3 regions of the Bradyrhizobium sp. Ken01 genome follow, and region 2 is predicted to be linked to each of the others. Evidence: predicted binding sites of a transcription regulator. Region 2 holds the regulator's gene; each other region holds the start of a gene.
The links. The regulator LexA, encoded in region 2, represses DNA repair genes until DNA is damaged. The targets are predictions, from matches to a motif close to TGTTCNNNNTGTGTTCNG.
Positions count from the first base shown of each region.

Region 1: the regulator LexA is predicted to act here: its motif matches at 2,428-2,445, upstream of AC0L3S_RS23155 (DUF3072 domain-containing protein).
Region 3: the regulator LexA is predicted to act here: its motif matches at 2,681-2,698, upstream of uvrA (excinuclease ABC subunit UvrA).

Region 1 covers NZ_JBVVPC010000025.1:99,206-104,797, forward strand. Annotated here, with positions in the region: gene AC0L3S_RS23120 (hypothetical protein) at 1-165, opposite strand, end outside; gene AC0L3S_RS23125 (hypothetical protein) at 304-561, shown strand; gene AC0L3S_RS23130 (hypothetical protein) at 657-905, shown strand; gene AC0L3S_RS23135 (type 1 glutamine amidotransferase domain-containing protein) at 975-1,535, opposite strand; gene AC0L3S_RS23140 (hypothetical protein) at 1,750-1,905, shown strand; gene AC0L3S_RS23145 (hypothetical protein) at 1,920-2,126, opposite strand; gene AC0L3S_RS23150 (hypothetical protein) at 2,145-2,366, opposite strand; gene AC0L3S_RS23155 (DUF3072 domain-containing protein) at 2,482-2,712, shown strand; gene AC0L3S_RS23160 (DUF6496 domain-containing protein) at 2,799-3,116, shown strand; gene AC0L3S_RS23165 (hypothetical protein) at 3,123-3,485, opposite strand; gene AC0L3S_RS23170 (Do family serine endopeptidase) at 3,756-5,291, opposite strand; gene AC0L3S_RS23175 (universal stress protein) at 5,501-5,592, shown strand, end outside.
Region 2 covers NZ_JBVVPC010000036.1:43,345-48,936, reverse strand. Annotated here, with positions in the region: gene AC0L3S_RS28515 (ComEC/Rec2 family competence protein) at 1-582, shown strand, start outside; gene AC0L3S_RS28510 (hypothetical protein) at 721-1,158, opposite strand; gene lexA (transcriptional repressor LexA) at 1,633-2,334, opposite strand; gene AC0L3S_RS28500 (molybdopterin molybdotransferase MoeA) at 2,510-3,721, opposite strand; gene AC0L3S_RS28495 (hypothetical protein) at 3,931-4,122, opposite strand; gene AC0L3S_RS28490 (HAD family hydrolase) at 4,277-4,909, opposite strand; gene AC0L3S_RS28485 (alpha-hydroxy acid oxidase) at 4,918-5,592, opposite strand, start outside.
Region 3 covers NZ_JBVVPC010000044.1:50,089-55,680, reverse strand. Annotated here, with positions in the region: gene AC0L3S_RS31130 (single-stranded DNA-binding protein) at 1-330, opposite strand, end outside; gene AC0L3S_RS31125 (outer membrane protein) at 790-1,590, shown strand; gene AC0L3S_RS31120 (outer membrane protein) at 1,821-2,516, shown strand; gene uvrA (excinuclease ABC subunit UvrA) at 2,794-5,592, shown strand, end outside.

The DNA of each region.
Region 1 (5,592 bases), on a different contig from region 2:
TCCTTCGAGCCATGCTTCCGTTTGGGCGAGATCGCGCAGCGCCTTGGCATAGCGGCACGCCGCGCTTCGCTCCGCCCCGCGGGGCAGCTTCCGCGCCTTGCGGAGGATGTCCGCAGCGGCGTTACGATAAGCCAGAGAGCGATAGAGAAAGACCACCTTACCCATATCGAATGTTCCCGTGTTGCGCGGTCATTCTTGCAGGCCCGGCATGAACGTCGGATGAAGCGGACTATGACAATTCCTTCATGCGGGTGGAACCGGCGAGTGACGCAGGCGTTGCATGCCAGATTGGGATAGAGTTCCATGCGCGCGAAGAAGTCGTCGGACCTGATCTCTCCCAGCGGGCTCATCAAGCTGATGACGCACGCCATGATGGGCGCAGCCCTCGGGCTCGCTTTCAGCCTCTTGCTCGTGCTGTCCAATCCCGGCGTCGCCGATTTGCTGAGTCATGGCGGAAGGCAGGCCGTGGTCGTGTTCGCCCTCACATTGGTGACGACGTTCGCGATCGGCGCGACACTGACCGGCGTCGTATTCATCCTCGCAGAGGACAAGCAAACTTGAACTATGCGGGATTTACCGGAACTTCTTTGTTCGGAACTCCTGCGACGAATGGCAGTTGGCTGCCTGCGTCAATTCAACTCAGGGAGTTCCCGAACATGAAGACTACCAAGCTCGCTCTTGCCGTGATGTTGGCAACCGGCCTGGCCGCCGCACCGTTCGCCGTGCAGGCCAAGTCGCACAAGGCGAAACACGGATCCTCGATGTCGTCGTCGCAGACCACCACGGGCGCCAACACCAAGTCCTCCAAGGGTGCTGACCCCTCCGGTCAGGGCGGCTCAGGCCCCGGCTCCGACCAGGGCGGCACCATGACGAACAACAAGGCCGGCATGAGCAACACCAAGTAAATCCCCGCCGAGATGTCAGACAAAAGCCCCGCGGCCGCGCGGGGCTTTTCCCTCCGGGAGCCGCTGACTTCACGCCGCGCTGCGTTGAAGGTGCCGACCTTCCTTGATCTCTTCGATGATTTTGGCGCTGAAGGCTTCGAGATCTCCGGGGTTGCGCGAGGTGATGACGCCCTGGTCAACAACCACCTCCGAGTCTTCCCATGCCGCGCCGGCATTGATGACATCGGTCTTGATCGATTTGTATGAGGTCAGCTTGCGGCCCTTGGCGATGCCTGTTTCAATCAGGAGCCAAGGCGCATGGCAGACAGCCGCAACGATCTTCTTCGCGTTGAAGATGTCCTTGACGAAGCTCAGCGCCTTCGGCTCGACCCGCAGGAGGTCCGGATTGATCTGCCCGCCCGGCAGAACGACCGCGTCGTAGTCGCTGCCGGAAACCTGGTCGAGGGTCCTGTCCACCTTCACGGCCCGACCCCAATCCTTTTTGTCCCAGCCCTTGATCTCGCCGGGTGCAAGCGAGACGACGTGGACCGTCGCGCCCGCCTGTTTCAAGCGGTCGCGCGGCACTTCCAGTTCCGATTGTTCAAAGCCGTGCGTGGCCAAAATCGCGATCGTCTTACCCTGAAGCTCCATGGAACACTCCGTTGATGAGAGAGGAGCCCGGTCAATCAGTCGAGCCGACTTCCGTTCCGCGCGATTGCGTGCTTCACGCGGATGTGCGGCAGGTTGTGTCAGCCACAGGAACGTTCGCCGAGAAGATCGTTTGAACCGCATTCCATCGAGGTGGCGAATGGCAAACGTTCGGTCATTGCTCTCGCGCTGGGCGGCGCCGCTGCTCGGCGCAATCATGCTCATCTGCGGCATCATCATCGCGATCGGGGGCGCGTGGCTGATCGCCTTGGGTGGCTCGTTCTATTATCTGCCGGCCGGCCTCGGGCTCTTGATCTCGGGCGTTCTATTGCTGGGACGGCACGCCGAAGGCGCCCTGATCTACCTGTCTTGACGTGACGAACTCGCTTAGCTGCGTCGGCCCTCAGTGACGTTAAGGCACGCTCCGAGATCTGATTTCACTAGATGATCGAGTCGTGCACGCTTGCGCGCGATCAAGAGCTGGGCCGCGGCGTCGTCGAGCCCCTCGCGTTGCAGCTGCCGGATGGCGGAGCCCAGTTCGAGAATCTCGGCGCGCAGCTTCAGAATCCGGTACGCATCCGGGTCTTCCTCCACCGTGCGCTCCCAAAGCTTTCAGCGGCGCGCAACCACGCGCAGAGGACTACCTGATGTCTTCGCGGAACGAAGGCGCATCCTGTCGCGGACATTCGGCAGGACATCGCCGCCACCTGCAGCCTTCCATTCGCCGATCAGCAGATTGATTTTCCGGCGCAGATCCATCTGCGCCAGGGCCTTCTCTGTGCAGTCACGATCGCGCTCGACGAGTTCGCGGACGGACACCTCGATATCGGCCATTTCCAGCCTCAAGGCGCTGATTTTACGTCGAATTTCATTAATTCTGTTGTCCATGGCTTGTTAGAACAAAATAAGAACATATAGTCAAGTCACGATTTCAGAAGGGAGAAGCGACATGCAGGTTCAAGGTAAATACGACGCCAAGACTTTCCTGACCGACAAGACTTCCCTCACCGCCAAGGCTTTCCTCACCGAGCAGATGACGCGGGCGCAGGGCCTGCGGCTGAAACGGCTGAGCGAAGAGGCGTATCAACCCGCGCAATATGCCCGGGATCTGTCCTCCAGCGAGGCAGCGCGGCGCATTCAGGTGCTGGAAGCCGAGATCGAGCTGGCGGATTCGTTCTAGGCTGGGTCGCGTATCCCCGACGTTCGCGCGCGCTTTCGGAACTATGCCTGTCTCGGATGGTTTTCCCCGGCCAAGGGAGAACATGCATGGCACGCAAGGCAAAGAAGCGCCGCTACTCGCGCAGCGCCGGCAGCGATGTCGAAAGCGAGATGAAGCGCTACAAGAAGGGTACCGCCAAAAGCGGACCGGGCGGTCGAGGCGGACGCGTGAAGAGCCGCAAGCAGGCAATCGCGATCGGCCTGTCGAAAGCGCGCAAGAAGGGCAAGAAGGTCCCAAAGAAAGCCGCGAAGCGGAAGACGTCCAAGAAAACGTCAAAGAAGACAGCTCGGAAAACGTCCAAGAAGACTTCGAAGAAGAGCTCGAAGAAAACGTCGAAGCGCAAATCCTCCAAACGGTCGCGCTGACCTCCGTCAGATCATGCTGCCCGGCATGAAGCAGCGGATCGAAACGCCGAACGCGGTCTTCACCGGCCACACCATGGTGCGGCCGGCCCGGTTCGGCTCGGTGATCACGGCTTCGTCCGGTACCTCGACCCACTCGCCGTCGAGCCGCACGCGATAATGTCCATTGTGCGAGTCCCAGTCGGGATCGGCGACGGCAAACCCATCCGCATCCGAGCAGCACGGGCCGAGATGGCTGCGAAGGCCGTCGAACCATGGCTTGAGGGGAGAGTCCGCGTAACGGCCGTCGTCACGCCCGAGAGCGTTTCCACCCCACAGCACGAATGGCGCCACGAGCAGCGCAGTCCTCAGCGAGAGCTTCAATCGATCCATGTCGGCACCGATCAATACGAATTGCCGGCCGGCCCAGCTCAGCGGCGGCAAATTCGAAGTTCCACGCTTGCAATCGTCGGCGGCTTCATTGCCGCCGAGTCCATACGAGATCCGCAATTGTGATGAGCGAACACGGCTTTTTCGGACGAACCGGGTCATCCTCCCTGCCGTTAACGAGAATGTTATCGGCCGGCATCCGGAATCCTGAAGGCGAACAAGAAAGGCGGCCCGGGGGCCGCCTGTTTGGATTTACGCCGATCGACCTTCGACTTATGCGAGCGGCACCGCCACGAACCGGGTCGCCTGCGCGCTTCTGACCTGCAGCAGCACACTGCGCTTGCCGGACGATTTCGCTTGCGCCAGCTCCGAACGGACATCGCCGATGTTGGCGACGGCCTTGCCGCCCACATTGAGGATGACGTCGCCGGTCTGGATGCCGCGCTGTGCGGCCGGACCTTGCGGATCGACTTCAGTGACTACGACGCCCTTCTGGCCGGCGCCCTGCACGTCGCCGGCCGGAGCCAGGCTGAGCCCGAGACGCGGCGGCATGCCGGCATCTGGCTGCGACTTGCTCTCGTCGGCTCTAGCTTGCCGCTCGTTCGGCAACTCGCCGAGCGCCAGTGTCACCGTCTTGCTGTCGCCCTTGTGGACGACATCGAGCTTCACGGACGTGCCCGGCGCCAGGGTGGCGATGGTGCGGGCGAGATCGCGGGAATCCTTGATCGCGGTGCCATTGACCGCGGTGATGACGTCGCCCGCCTCGATGCCCGCCTTCGCCGCCGGGCTGCCGTCCTGCGGATTGTCGACGATCGCGCCGCGCGCCTCCTTGAGGCCGAGGCTGTCGGCGATATCCGACGTCACCGGCTGCACCTGCACGCCGAGCCAGCCGCGTGTGACCGCGCCCTTGTCCTTCAACTGTGCGACGACGAGCTTTGCGGTCGAGGCAGGAATGTCGAAGCCGATGCCGACCGAGCCGCCGGAGGGCGAGAAAATCGCAGTGTTTACACCGATCACGTTGCCGTTCATGTCGAAGGCCGGGCCGCCGGAATTACCCTTGTTGATCGGCGCGTCGATCTGGATGAAGTCGTCATAGGGACCGTTGCCGATGTCGCGGCCGCTGGCCGAGACGATGCCGGCGGTCACGGTGCCGCCGAGGCCGAAGGGATTGCCGACCGCGACGACCCAGTCGCCGATACGCGGCTTCTGCTCGGAGAATTTGACGAACGGAAAGTCCTTCTTGCCTTCGACCTTGATCAGCGCGAGATCGGTCTTCGGATCGGTGCCGACCACTTTCGCGCTGTAGGTCGTGCCGTCGTCCATCGTCACTTGCACCGACTCGGCGTGATCGACGACGTGGTTGTTGGTCACGGCATAGCCGTCGGCGGAGATGAAGAAGCCGGAGCCCTCGCCCGTGATCATCTGGCGGCGCTGGCGCGGCATGCCTTCCATGCCAGGGCCGCGGAAGCCGAATTGCCGTGAGAACTGGTCGAACGGCGTCGCCTCGTCCGAATCCATGCGGTTCTGTTGCAGCATCGCGCTCTTATCGTTGTCCTGGTCGATCCTGACCCGGACCGAGATGACGGCAGGTTTGACCTTGCTGACGAGGTCGCCGAAGCCCGGCGGTGTCGCGGCGCTCTCCGCGGCCTGGGCAGGCGCAATGAAGGAGGTCGCGCTGAACGGCGAAGAGCCGGGGGCAGTCGCCAGCACGGCCAGGCCAAGCGCGGCCACGGTGCCGAGCAGCGCGAGCCGGCGCGGCCTCAAGATCTTGCGGGACGCGGTGGTGTCGGAATTGACGTGATCGTTCATGTCGATATGTCCATGTTGGGTAAGTCGCCCTGTACCCAACATGGTGGTCGCCACCTTACAGCGTCCCGTCCAAGTGATTAAATCTTGGCAAAGTGGCTGGGGCCGGCGAAGGTCAAAAACTCGAGGCTGCACGTTTGATGCAGCTCAACGCGGGCCCTGCGAACCGTGAAAGACTGCGGCCACCGGATGATGTCCATCGGAGGCACGTCATGTACAAAGACATTCTCGTCCATATCCCCACCGAGCGCCCGATGCGCCCGGTGATCGACGGCTCGATCTCGCTCGCAGCGAGCCTCAACGC
Region 2 (5,592 bases):
GCCCTGGTGCTGCTGGCAGCGATCCTCTGGGGACTGTCGGCGCGGCAGCCCGACATCCTGATTGCCGGGGATGGCGCGAGCGTCGCCGTGCGGGGCAAGGACGGATATCTGCACCTGATCAGGACGAACAAGGACAGCTTTCTGCTCAAGGAATGGCTCGCTGCCGACGCCGATCCCCGCGATGCGGGCAGAGCCTCGCTGGCCGATGGCGTGTCCTGTGACGAATCCGGCTGCGTGACGCCACTGGCCGACGGGAGGCTGGTCGCGCTGGCACTCCGCGCCGACGCTCTCGCGGACGATTGCAGTCGGGCCGCGCTGGTGGTGACGACACGTCCCGCGCCGCCCGATTGCGCCGCGATGGTGGTCGATCGGCAGCGGCTCGCCAGCCAGAGCGCGCTGGCGCTGACGCAGCGTGGCGACGGTTTTGCGGTTCAGGCGGTGAGGGCGAGAGGCACGAGCCGCCCCTGGTTGCCGGCCGGCGCCGGCGAGGGTGATTTCGACGGCAGCCTCGCGCCGAAGACGACCGCGTCCCGCATCAAGGACGCAACGCCGGCGGAGACGGACTTGCAGGCCGACGATTGATCTGATGGTGCGGAGCAACGCAGTGGATCGGTGCGTCCGCTCGGATTCGCTGGGCGCAAACTACACCATCTCGCCGGCCACGGCCGGCGATGGCGATTCAATCCTGACCTCCGACCTCGTAGCCGGAGGGCGGCTGTTTCAGCCGATCGGCAGGTGCGTGACGGTCGGCTGCCTGCTGTCGGCGATGATCTGCGCCTTGTGCTCGCGCTCGGTGACCGACTGGGTCACCGGCAGTTGCAGCACGGTCGCTCGCTGGCCTTCGACGAGCTGCGTCACCAGGACATATTTGCCGTCGGGGAATTCGATCGCGTCGTGATGGCGGTCGGGGACGTGCGGATCGATTTTGCCGAACTTGCCCACGCGGGAATTGATGGTGCGCGTCCAGATCCAGCGATTGTCGTAGCGGACGTCGTCGGCGAAGGCGAGCTCCGTTCCCGGCAGCAGGCAGACGGCAACGGATGGATCGGCTGCGGAGGCGAAGCCGCGCGTCGAGGTGCCGCGGAAGCTTGTCGTGACGATCGTCTCGCCGACTTCGGCGGGGCGCGACGCGACGGCATGTAGGCTGTAGTCACACATCGGGTGCTCCTCATGCTGGGATAGCAACCCGCGTCTCTTATCGAGGCGCAGGCCTCCATCAGAGTGGAAGCACGAAAGCTCTGCTTGGTTGTGGGCAAATCTGCGGCTGGCTTCCGCAAGCCGCGATCACATTATCTTTCCCGAATCCAATAGGAACAAAGCTCGCCGCGATGCATTCGGGAGGCGCGTGCGCGAATATTGCCGGCTGGTTGCAATGGTTGCTCGATCGCATGCCGTTGCGGACTTGACCGCTGGCCGCCGTTTCCTCGAGCCGCGAAGCGGTGCCGCTTCGTCGGCGTCGCGAGGAGCCAGCGCCGGAGGAGGGGCCGGATAGTCTGTGCAGAACCAGAAAGACCATCCAGCCGGAGCGGATGATGATCCGCTCCAATCTCCGACCGGCGATGCCGATCGGAAGCGCGCAAGGCGCCAAGTACTTCGGGTATGAAGCACTTCCGGCATGAAGTACTTCCGTTATCAGTACTTCCGGTAAAGCCCGATCAGCTTGCCCTGAATCTTCACCCGGTTGGGCGGCAGGATGCGGACCTCATAGGCTGCGTTGGCGGGCTCGAGCGCGATCGAGGCGCCGCGACGGCGGAAGCGCTTCAGCGTCGCTTCCTCGTCGTCGATCAGCGCCACCACGATGTCGCCGGTATCAGCGCTCTCGTTGCGCTGGATCAGCGCCATGTCGCCGTCGAGGATCCCGGCCTCGACCATGGAATCACCGCGTACTTCGAGCGCGTAATGCTCGCCCGAGCCGAGCATGTCAGGCGGTACGCTGATGGTATGGCTGCGGGTCTGCAATGCCTCGATCGGCGTGCCGGCCGCGATGCGGCCCATCACCGGCACCGCCACGGGACGTTCGCCCTCGTCAGCGGGCAGGCTGGAGCCCGCACGCACCTTGCCGAGATTGCCCTCGATGACGCTCGGCGTGAAGCCGCGGCGGCTGCCGGCGGCTGCCTGGAGCTCCGGCAGCTTGATGACTTCAATCGCACGGGCGCGGTTGGGCAGGCGTCGGATGAAGCCACGCTCCTCGAGCGCCGTGATCAGGCGATGGATGCCCGACTTCGAGCGCAGGTCGAGCGCATCCTTCATCTCGTCGAAGGAGGGCGGCACGCCGCTTTCCTTCAGACGTTCACTGATGAACCGCAGAAGCTCGTATTGTTTGCGCGTTAACATCTCGACCAAAGTCCCCCGGTTGATGTCGTCCGATTCCGAGACGCTGAATTCGGCCATAAGCCGCTACATGCTCGAAACAAATCATGAACGGACACTATATGTTCGATACATGTTCCGCAACTGCTTAATTTACCGTGAACGGAGCAAAGTTCGCGGAACGCGCATTGCCGGACGCTCAGACGGGGAGCCGCAACACTTCGCAAGCCGTGCCGGCTTCGGCCTTCGGCGCGAACGGTGCGCGCACGAGAAGTACCTGTGCTGCAGCGAGATTCGCAAGCAGCGAAGAGTCCTGATGATTGACGGGAAGAACGACGCGTGTGCCATCGTCACGCTCCTCCAGATGCGCGCGCAGATAGTCCTCGCGCTGGTCGTTGGCGCCGACGTCGCGGCCGAGCACGGCGCGTTCACGGCGGTGGTGAATCACCGAACGGCCAGACAGGACGCGAATCAGCGGCACCATGAACAGGAAAGCGCACACATAGGACGACACGGGATTGCCCGGCAGGCCGATCACACCCATTGCGCCGAGCCGTCCGTGCATCATCGGCTTGCCTGGCCGCATCGCGATCTTCCAGAACGCTATCGCGATGCCTTCGTCCCGCAGCGCCTGCTGGACCAGATCGTGGTCGCCGACCGATGCGCCGCCGGTCGTGATCAGGACGTCGGCGCCGCTCTCACGGGCGCTGCGGATGCCGGCGGTGGTCGCCTCCAGCGTGTCGGCGGCAATACCGAGGTCGATGGTCTCGGCGCCCTCGCTGCGGGCGAGCGCGTGCAGGGCGTAGCCGTTGGAATAGACGATCTGGCCGTGGCCGGGCGTGGTGCCCGGCATCACCAGCTCGTCGCCCGTGGCGAGAATCGCGACTTTCGGACGCCTGAAAACGGCAAGGTGCGGATGATTCATGCCGGCGGCGAGCGCGAGGTCGCGCTCGGTGAGACGGCTTCCCTTGCGCAGGAGCACGTCGCCCTCGCGGAAATCGATACCGGCTGGGCGGATGTGCCGTCCGGCGATCGCGGCTTCCTTGATCGTGATACGTTTGCCGGCGACAACAGTGTCTTCCTGGATCACGACGGCATCCGCGCCACCGGGAATGACGCCGCCGGTGAAGATCCGTACGGCCTCGCCGGCGCCGACCCTCCCGGCGAACGGTCGGCCCGCCGCGACTTCGCCGATGACGGTGAGCTCCGAATCGATCGTCGCGGCGTCGGCCGCCCGCACCGCGTAACCGTCCATCGCCGACATCGCCTGCGGCGGCTGCGTGCGCCGCGCCGCGACGTCACGCGCGAGCACGCGATGGTAGGCCTCGTCGAGGGAAATCATTTCTTCCGGCAGTGGCTCTGCATCCGCCAGCACCGCGGCGAGCGCGTCGGAAACCGGCATCAAGGCCACGGCGAAAACTCCTGCTCGGCACGTTCGGGCGAATGTTCCGCAAGTCTTCTAGCCGAGCGCGGGCGCAGAGGCAAAAACGGGGGCAGTCATCCCGCCGCTTCGCATCGTTCCGGAAGCCGGGATCAAGCGCGTCGCGGCATGATCCGAAGAACGTGAGAGATCGGCAGGAAAGTGGTCATCGAAGCCACGAAATCACCGGCTTGCATCGATCAGCTGCCTGCCTGCCCGGATGTTACGTCGGGCGCCTTGGATCCCTTATCCTTGTCGGGCAACGGATCGGCCTGGGATTTCAGGTCGGCGGCCTTGCTCACAAGCTTGGCGGAAAGATCCGAATCTGAAGTTGTCCTGGCGAATTCAAGAAGAAGAGAGGCCTGCTTGGTGAGGTAGGTCTTGCCCAACACGATGATGCATCCGTCCGTAGAAGTCCCAGCGGACTCTAAGAGTCCGGAAGGCGGTATTCCGTTCCGGGAACTCTGTACAAAAATGCACAAAGTGATCGGGTTCCTCAATTTTTTCAAAATTGTTCCCGTCGGGTTTCGCGACGACAGATAGTCGTCAGATGCCCAATGCCTTCAATGCGTTCCCGACGTCCCGGGGCGAGGTCACATGCACCGCCGTCAAGCCGCGCGCCCGCGCTCCCTCGATATTTTCGGCAAGATCATCGAAGAACACGATACGCCCGGCGGGCACGCCGATCGCCGCAACGACGTGGTCGAAGGCCTTCGCGTCCGGCTTGCGTAGGCCGATGCTGGACGACAAATACAGCTCGCGGAAATGGCCGAGGAGGTCGGCATATTCCCTCGAGAAATGGTCCACGTGCGGCCGGTTGGTGTTGGAGAAGGCGTAGAGCGGCATCTGCTTCGCTGCCCGCGGCAGCAGCTCGGCGATATCAGGCATTTCGCCGGCGAAGATCGCGTTCCAGCCTTCCAGGAACTGCGCATCCGAAATGCCGATTCCGAGCGAGGCTCGCAATGAGGCGAAATAGTCCTCATCGCTGATCTTCCCCATCTCGTGCAACCGATAGGCTTCGCTGTCCCGCACATAGCGCGCGACGATGGATTCGGGCTCGCAACCGGCATGTCCCGCCCAGCAGGCGATTGCCTTGGAGAAATCGATATCGAGCACCACGCGGCCGAGATCGAACAGGAGCGCATCCGCAGCTCCGGGAGACAGCGATGTCACCTGCATCCTTTCACTCAGTATCGATATGGCTCGTGGTCGAACAGCGGAAACGCGCTGAACACACTCGGCGCGTTGGTTGCGGTCGCCTGGTGCAGGCAGGATTTGTTGACCTCGGCGAACGAGGTCGCACCCAGGAGGCCGAGACAGCGCAGCACTTCGTCCTCGAGCAGCTCCAGCATGCGCGCCACGCCGGCTTCGCCGGCCGCCGCCAGCGCCCAGCATTGCAGCCGGCCGATGCCGACGAGGTCGGCGCCCGCCGCGATTGCCTTGACGATGTCGGTGCCGCGACAGACGCCACCATCGACCATGATCTTGGCGCGGCCCTTCACGGCGTCAACGATCTCGGGCAGGACATGCAAGGCGCCGCGACCGTGATCGAGCTGACGGCCGCCATGGTTGGAGACGTAGATCCATTCGACGCCGTGATCGATCGCGATCAGTGCGTCCTCTGACGTCGCGATGCCCTTGAGGATCAGCGGGATCTTGAACTTCTCCTTGATCATCTTCACCGTCCGCCACTCCAGACCCTTCTGGTAGTCGCCGCCGGTGGCGCGCAGGCGGCTCTCGCGAACGTAGCGCTTGGCGATGTCACGTTCGCGACGGCTGTAATGAGCGGTGTCGACGGTCAGGCAGAAGGCGGCATAGGCGTTCTTCTCGGCCCGGCTGACGACGTCGGCGACGAAGGCGTC
Region 3 (5,592 bases), on a different contig from region 2:
GGTCGAGTTGAAGCCCTGCAGCACGACTTCGGTCGAGTACTTTTCGACCCCGCTCTGGTCGGTCCATTTGCGGGTCTGGAGCGCACCCTCGACGTAAATCTTGGCGCCCTTCTTCAGATACTGTTCGGCGACCTTGCAGAGCCCTTCATTGAAGATCACGACGCGGTGCCACTCGGTCTTTTCCTTGCGCTCGCCGGTTGCCTTGTCGCGCCACGTCTCCGAGGTGGCGACGCTCAGATTGGCGATCGGACGCCCGTCCTGGGTGCGGCGGATTTCAGGATCCTTGCCGAGATTTCCAACCAGAATGACCTTGTTGACGCTTCCCGCCATCTCCGCTCTCCGCTCCGAATGCCATTGAATTCAAGAAGGCCGGTCCGCTCCCCGCGTTCCGCCGTGCCTGTTGAGGCGACCCTATACGCTCGCCGAACGCTTGCGGACGCCGATCAGTCCGTCACCCCTCCGGTTATCCCCACATATAGCATCGACCTCCGGCTCGTTCCAGATTTGTTCTTGGCGAACGACAGCACTGAAGGTGTGAGATCGATCGGCCGATGTGCTGCGGGAAGGCACGGGTAGATTGGAACCTTTGTAGGTTCCCTGAAACGGGAGAAAGAACTTAACATTCAGCAGGTTATGGGTACTCGCACTGCCCCGTTCTTGTTGCATTTCGGAGACGGACTCTGCCGCTCCGCAGAGCTACCGTTGCCTCGGACTTAGTTCATATGGGCCCTCGCGCCTGATCAGCCGCTTCGGGGACATAAGAAGCGGACGAACCTGGGGAGACTGGCAATGAATAAGCTTCTTATTGGTGCAATAGGTGCAGTGGCGATGGGCCTGTCGGCTCCCGCAAGCGCGGCGGATCTGGCTGCGCGTCCCTATACCAAGGCCCCCGCGCCGGCGATTGCCACCATCTACGATTGGAGCGGCTTCTACATCGGCATCAACGGCGGCGGGGGCTCGAGCCGCAATTGCTGGAGTTTCCTGGATGCGACCGGCGCGGTGACCGGGGTCCCAGGTGCTCTGGCCAGCGAAGGCTGTCACAATGCGACGGGGGGCACCGTCGGTGGCCAGATCGGCTATCGGTGGCAATCCACCAATTGGGTGTTCGGCCTTGAAGGCCAAGGCAACTGGGCCGACTTCCGGGGCGACAACGTGAGCACCCTCTTCCCTGGCACCGCTCTGGTGACGGGTGATCGCAACCGTTCTCGCATCGACGCTTTCGGCCTCATCACCGGGCAAGTCGGTTACGCCTGGAATAACGTGCTGTTCTACGTGAAGGGCGGCGCCGCCGTCGTCGGCGACAAGTACGACGTCTACGCTGCTGCGGGCACGCCCGGCGCGGGCACCCTGTTGGCTTCCGCCCGTGAAACTCGCTGGGGTGGCACGGTCGGGGCCGGTCTGGAGTTCGGCTTCGCACCAAACTGGTCGCTGGGCCTCGAGTACGACCACATCTTCCTCGGCAATCGCACGATCGGCTTCACAACGCCCGCGGGTGCGGTCTTCGGCAGTGACCGGATCGGCCAGGACGTCGACATGGGACTCGTCCGCTTGAACTATCGCTGGGGCGGTCCGGTCATCGCAAAGTACTGATCGAACTGACATTCATCAATCAAGGCCGGCCTCGTGCCGGCCTTTTTTGTTGCTGGTCCCATGGAGGACCATAGGTCAGTAACTGCGCCATTTTCAGGCCGCTGTGGCTTTCCAGTGACACAACTTGCAGCTTCAATGGTGTAAGTACGGCCTCAGTTGGGCAAGTGAGTCCGATGCCCTTCCCTATCGTGGAAGGCACAATCAGAAACTGGGACTGGGATTAGTTGAAAATGAAAAAGGTTTTGCTGGCTTCGGCCTGTTTGTTCGCTCTCGCTGCCCCGGCTTCGGCCGCTGATCTCGCGGCGCGCCCCTACACCAAGGCCCCGGTGGCCATGGCTTCGGTCTACAACTGGACCGGCTTCTACCTCGGTGTCGTCGGTGGCGGCGCCTGGGAAGATTCGAACAGCCCGCGGATGCAGGGCGGCTTCGTCGGCGGCACCGCCGGCTACAATTGGCAGACCGGCAACGTCGTGTTCGGCATCGAGGCCGATGGCGCCTGGGCTGACGTGAACGCGTCTGTGACTGGCCCAGTTGCCGTCCCCGGATTTGGCGTCGTGAGCACCACCTTCAGCTCGAAGACCGATGCGATGGGCACCGTGCGCGGCCGTATCGGCTACGCCGTCAACCAGGTGCTGTTCTACGGCACCGGTGGTTACGCCTGGATCGACAACAAGCTGAGCATCAGCGCGCTCGGCGTGACCGCTTCGGACAGCAAGTGGCACTCCGGCTGGACCGTCGGTGCGGGCGTCGAAGCGTTCTTCGCTCCGCAGTGGTCGGTCAAGGGCGAGTACCTCTATCGCAGCCTCGGCAGCGAGAACTACTTCTCGAGCCTCGGCGCTGCGCTGCCGTCCGGCACGCTCAACTTCCACACCGTGCAGGTCGGCGTGAACTATCACTTCGGGGGCCCGATCGTCGCGAAGTACTGATCTTCGCTATCGACGCCATCGTGTTACGAAAGGCCGGCCTCGCGCCGGCCTTTTTGTTTGCCGGACACGTTACTGCGCAGTTCCACCCGCCCTGCTCCTGCCAGTTGCCGCCAGCGCGCCAACAATCCGTTGACGATTCGTAAACGCCACTGGAAATCCGTCCCCGTTCTTCCTACGTTCGCTCACATACCCATCGGCGCCGATCCCGGTTCCGGGCGAAGCGCGCCTATTGCGTTGGCGCGATCGCGCGCTTTTGGATTCCCTGAGGACCACCAGGATGGATGAAGTGATCAAGGCCAAGCGCCAACAACAGAACGTGGGATCAAACCTGCGCGCAATTACGATCCGTGGCGCGCGCGAGCACAACCTCAAGAACGTCGACGTCGAGATTCCCCGCGACAAGCTGGTGGTGTTCACGGGGCTGTCGGGCTCCGGCAAGTCCTCGCTCGCCTTCGACACCATCTACGCCGAGGGCCAGCGCCGCTACGTCGAATCGCTCTCCGCCTATGCTCGCCAGTTCCTGGAGATGATGCAGAAGCCCGATGTCGACCAGATCGACGGCCTGTCGCCGGCGATCTCGATCGAGCAGAAGACGACGTCGAAGAACCCGCGCTCCACTGTCGGCACGGTAACCGAAATTTACGACTACATGCGCCTGCTGTGGGCGCGCGTCGGCGTGCCCTATTCGCCCGCCACCGGCCTGCCGATCGAGAGCCAGACCGTCTCGCAGATGGTCGATCGCGTGCTGGCGCTGCCGGAGGGCTCGCGGCTCTATCTGCTCGCGCCGGTCGTGCGCGGCCGCAAGGGCGAGTACCGCAAAGAGCTCGCCGAATGGCTCAAGAAGGGCTTTCAGCGCGTCAAGATCGACGGCGCCTTCCACGAGCTCGCGGAAGCCCCTGTGCTCGACAAGAAATTCCCGCATGACATCGACGTCGTCGTCGACCGCATCGTGGTGCGCGCCGACATCGGCCAGCGCCTCGCCGAAAGCTTCGAGACCGCGCTGAAGCTTGCCGAGGGCCTCGCCGTCATCGAATTCGCCGATGCGCCGGCTGCGACAGCACCCGCGGAAGAGAAAAAGAAGACCGCAAAGATCCACGACAAGAGCGGACCCGAGCGCATGCTGTTCTCGGAAAAGTTTGCCTGCCCGGTGTCCGGCTTCACCATCCCCGAGATCGAGCCCCGCCTGTTCTCGTTCAACAATCCCTATGGTGCCTGCCCCGCCTGCGGCGGCCTCGGCGTCGAGCAGCATGTTGACGAAGACCTCGTCATTCCCGACAAGGAGCTCGCCATCGGCAAGGGCGCGATCGCGCCCTGGGCCAAGTCCTCGTCGCCCTATTACATTCAGACGCTGACTGCGCTCGGCAAGCACTACAAGTTCACGCTGACCACCAAATGGAAGGATCTGCCGAAGAAGACGCAGAACGCGATCCTCCATGGCTCCGGCGAGGACGAGATCAAGTTCTCCTACGAGGACGGCGTCCGCTCCTACGACACCAAGAAGCCGTTCGAGGGAGTCATCACCAACATCAACCGCCGCTATCGCGAGACCGAGAGCGAGTGGGCGCGCGAGGAGCTTGCGAAGTATTTCCACGACGTGCCCTGCGAGGCGTGCCACGGCTTTCGGCTCAAGCCCGAGGCGCTCTGCGTCAAGATCGGCGGCAAGCATATCGGCGACATCTCAGAGATGTCCGTGAAAGGCGCCGGCGCGTGGTTCGAGACCGTCCCGGAGGCGCTGAACACCCAGCAGAACGAGATCGCCGGCCGCATCCTCAAGGAGATCCGCGAGCGCCTCACCTTCCTGCTCGACGTCGGCCTCAACTACCTCACGCTCTCCCGCTCCTCCGGCACGCTCTCCGGCGGCGAGAGCCAGCGCATCCGCCTGGCCTCGCAGATCGGCTCGGGGCTAACAGGCGTGCTCTATGTGCTCGACGAGCCCTCGATCGGCTTGCACCAGCGCGACAATGCGCGCCTGCTCGACACCCTCAAGAGACTTCGTGACCTCGGCAACACCGTGATCGTGGTCGAGCATGACGAGGACGCGATCCTGCTCGCCGACCACGTGCTCGACATCGGCCCCGGCGCCGGCATGCATGGCGGCAACATCATCGCCGAAGGCACGCCCGCCGAGATCATGCGCAACCCCAACTCGCTCACCGGCAAATATCTCACGGGCGAGCTCGAGGTCGAGGTGCCGGAGCGGCGCCCGCCGAACCATCGTCGCACCATCAAAGTGGTCAACGCGCGCGGCAATAATCTCAAGAACGTCACGGCCGAAATTCCGCTCGGCCTGTTCACCTGCGTCACCGGCGTCTCCGGCGGCGGCAAGTCGACGCTGCTGATCGACACGCTCTACAAGGCGATCGCCCGCAAGCTGAACAATGCCAGCGAGGGCGCCGCCCCGCACGACCGCATCGAGGGCCTCGAGCACATCGACAAGATCATCGACATCGACCAGTCGCCGATCGGCCGCACGCCACGTTCGAACCCCGCGACCTATACCGGCGCCTTCACGCCGATCCGCGAATGGTTCGCAGGCCTGCCGGAATCGAAGGCGCGCGGCTACGAGCCCGGCCGCTTCTCCTTCAACGTCAAGGGCGGCCGCTGCGAGGCCTGCCAGGGCGACGGCGTCATCAAGATCGAAATGCACTTTTTGCCCGACGTCTACGTCACCTGCGACGTCTGCAAGGGCAAGCGCTACAACCGCGAGACGCTCGAGGTGCTGTTCAAGGGCAAGAGCATCGCCGATGTGCTCGACATGACCGTCGAGGAAGCCGCCGAGTTCTTCAAGGCGGTCCCGCGCGTGCGCGAGACGTTCCAGACGCTGCATCGCGTCGGCCTCGACTACATCCATGTCGGCCAGCAGGCCACGACCCTGTCGGGCGGCGAAGCCCAGCGCGTCAAGCTGGCAAAGGAGCTGTCCAAGCGCGCTACCGGCCGCACGCTCTACATCCTGGACGAGCCGACCACCGGCCTGCATTTTCACGACGTCAAGAAGCTGCTTGAGGTGCTGCACGAGCTGGTCGCGCAGGGCAACACGGTCGTCGTCATCGAGCACAATCTCGAAGTCATCAAGACC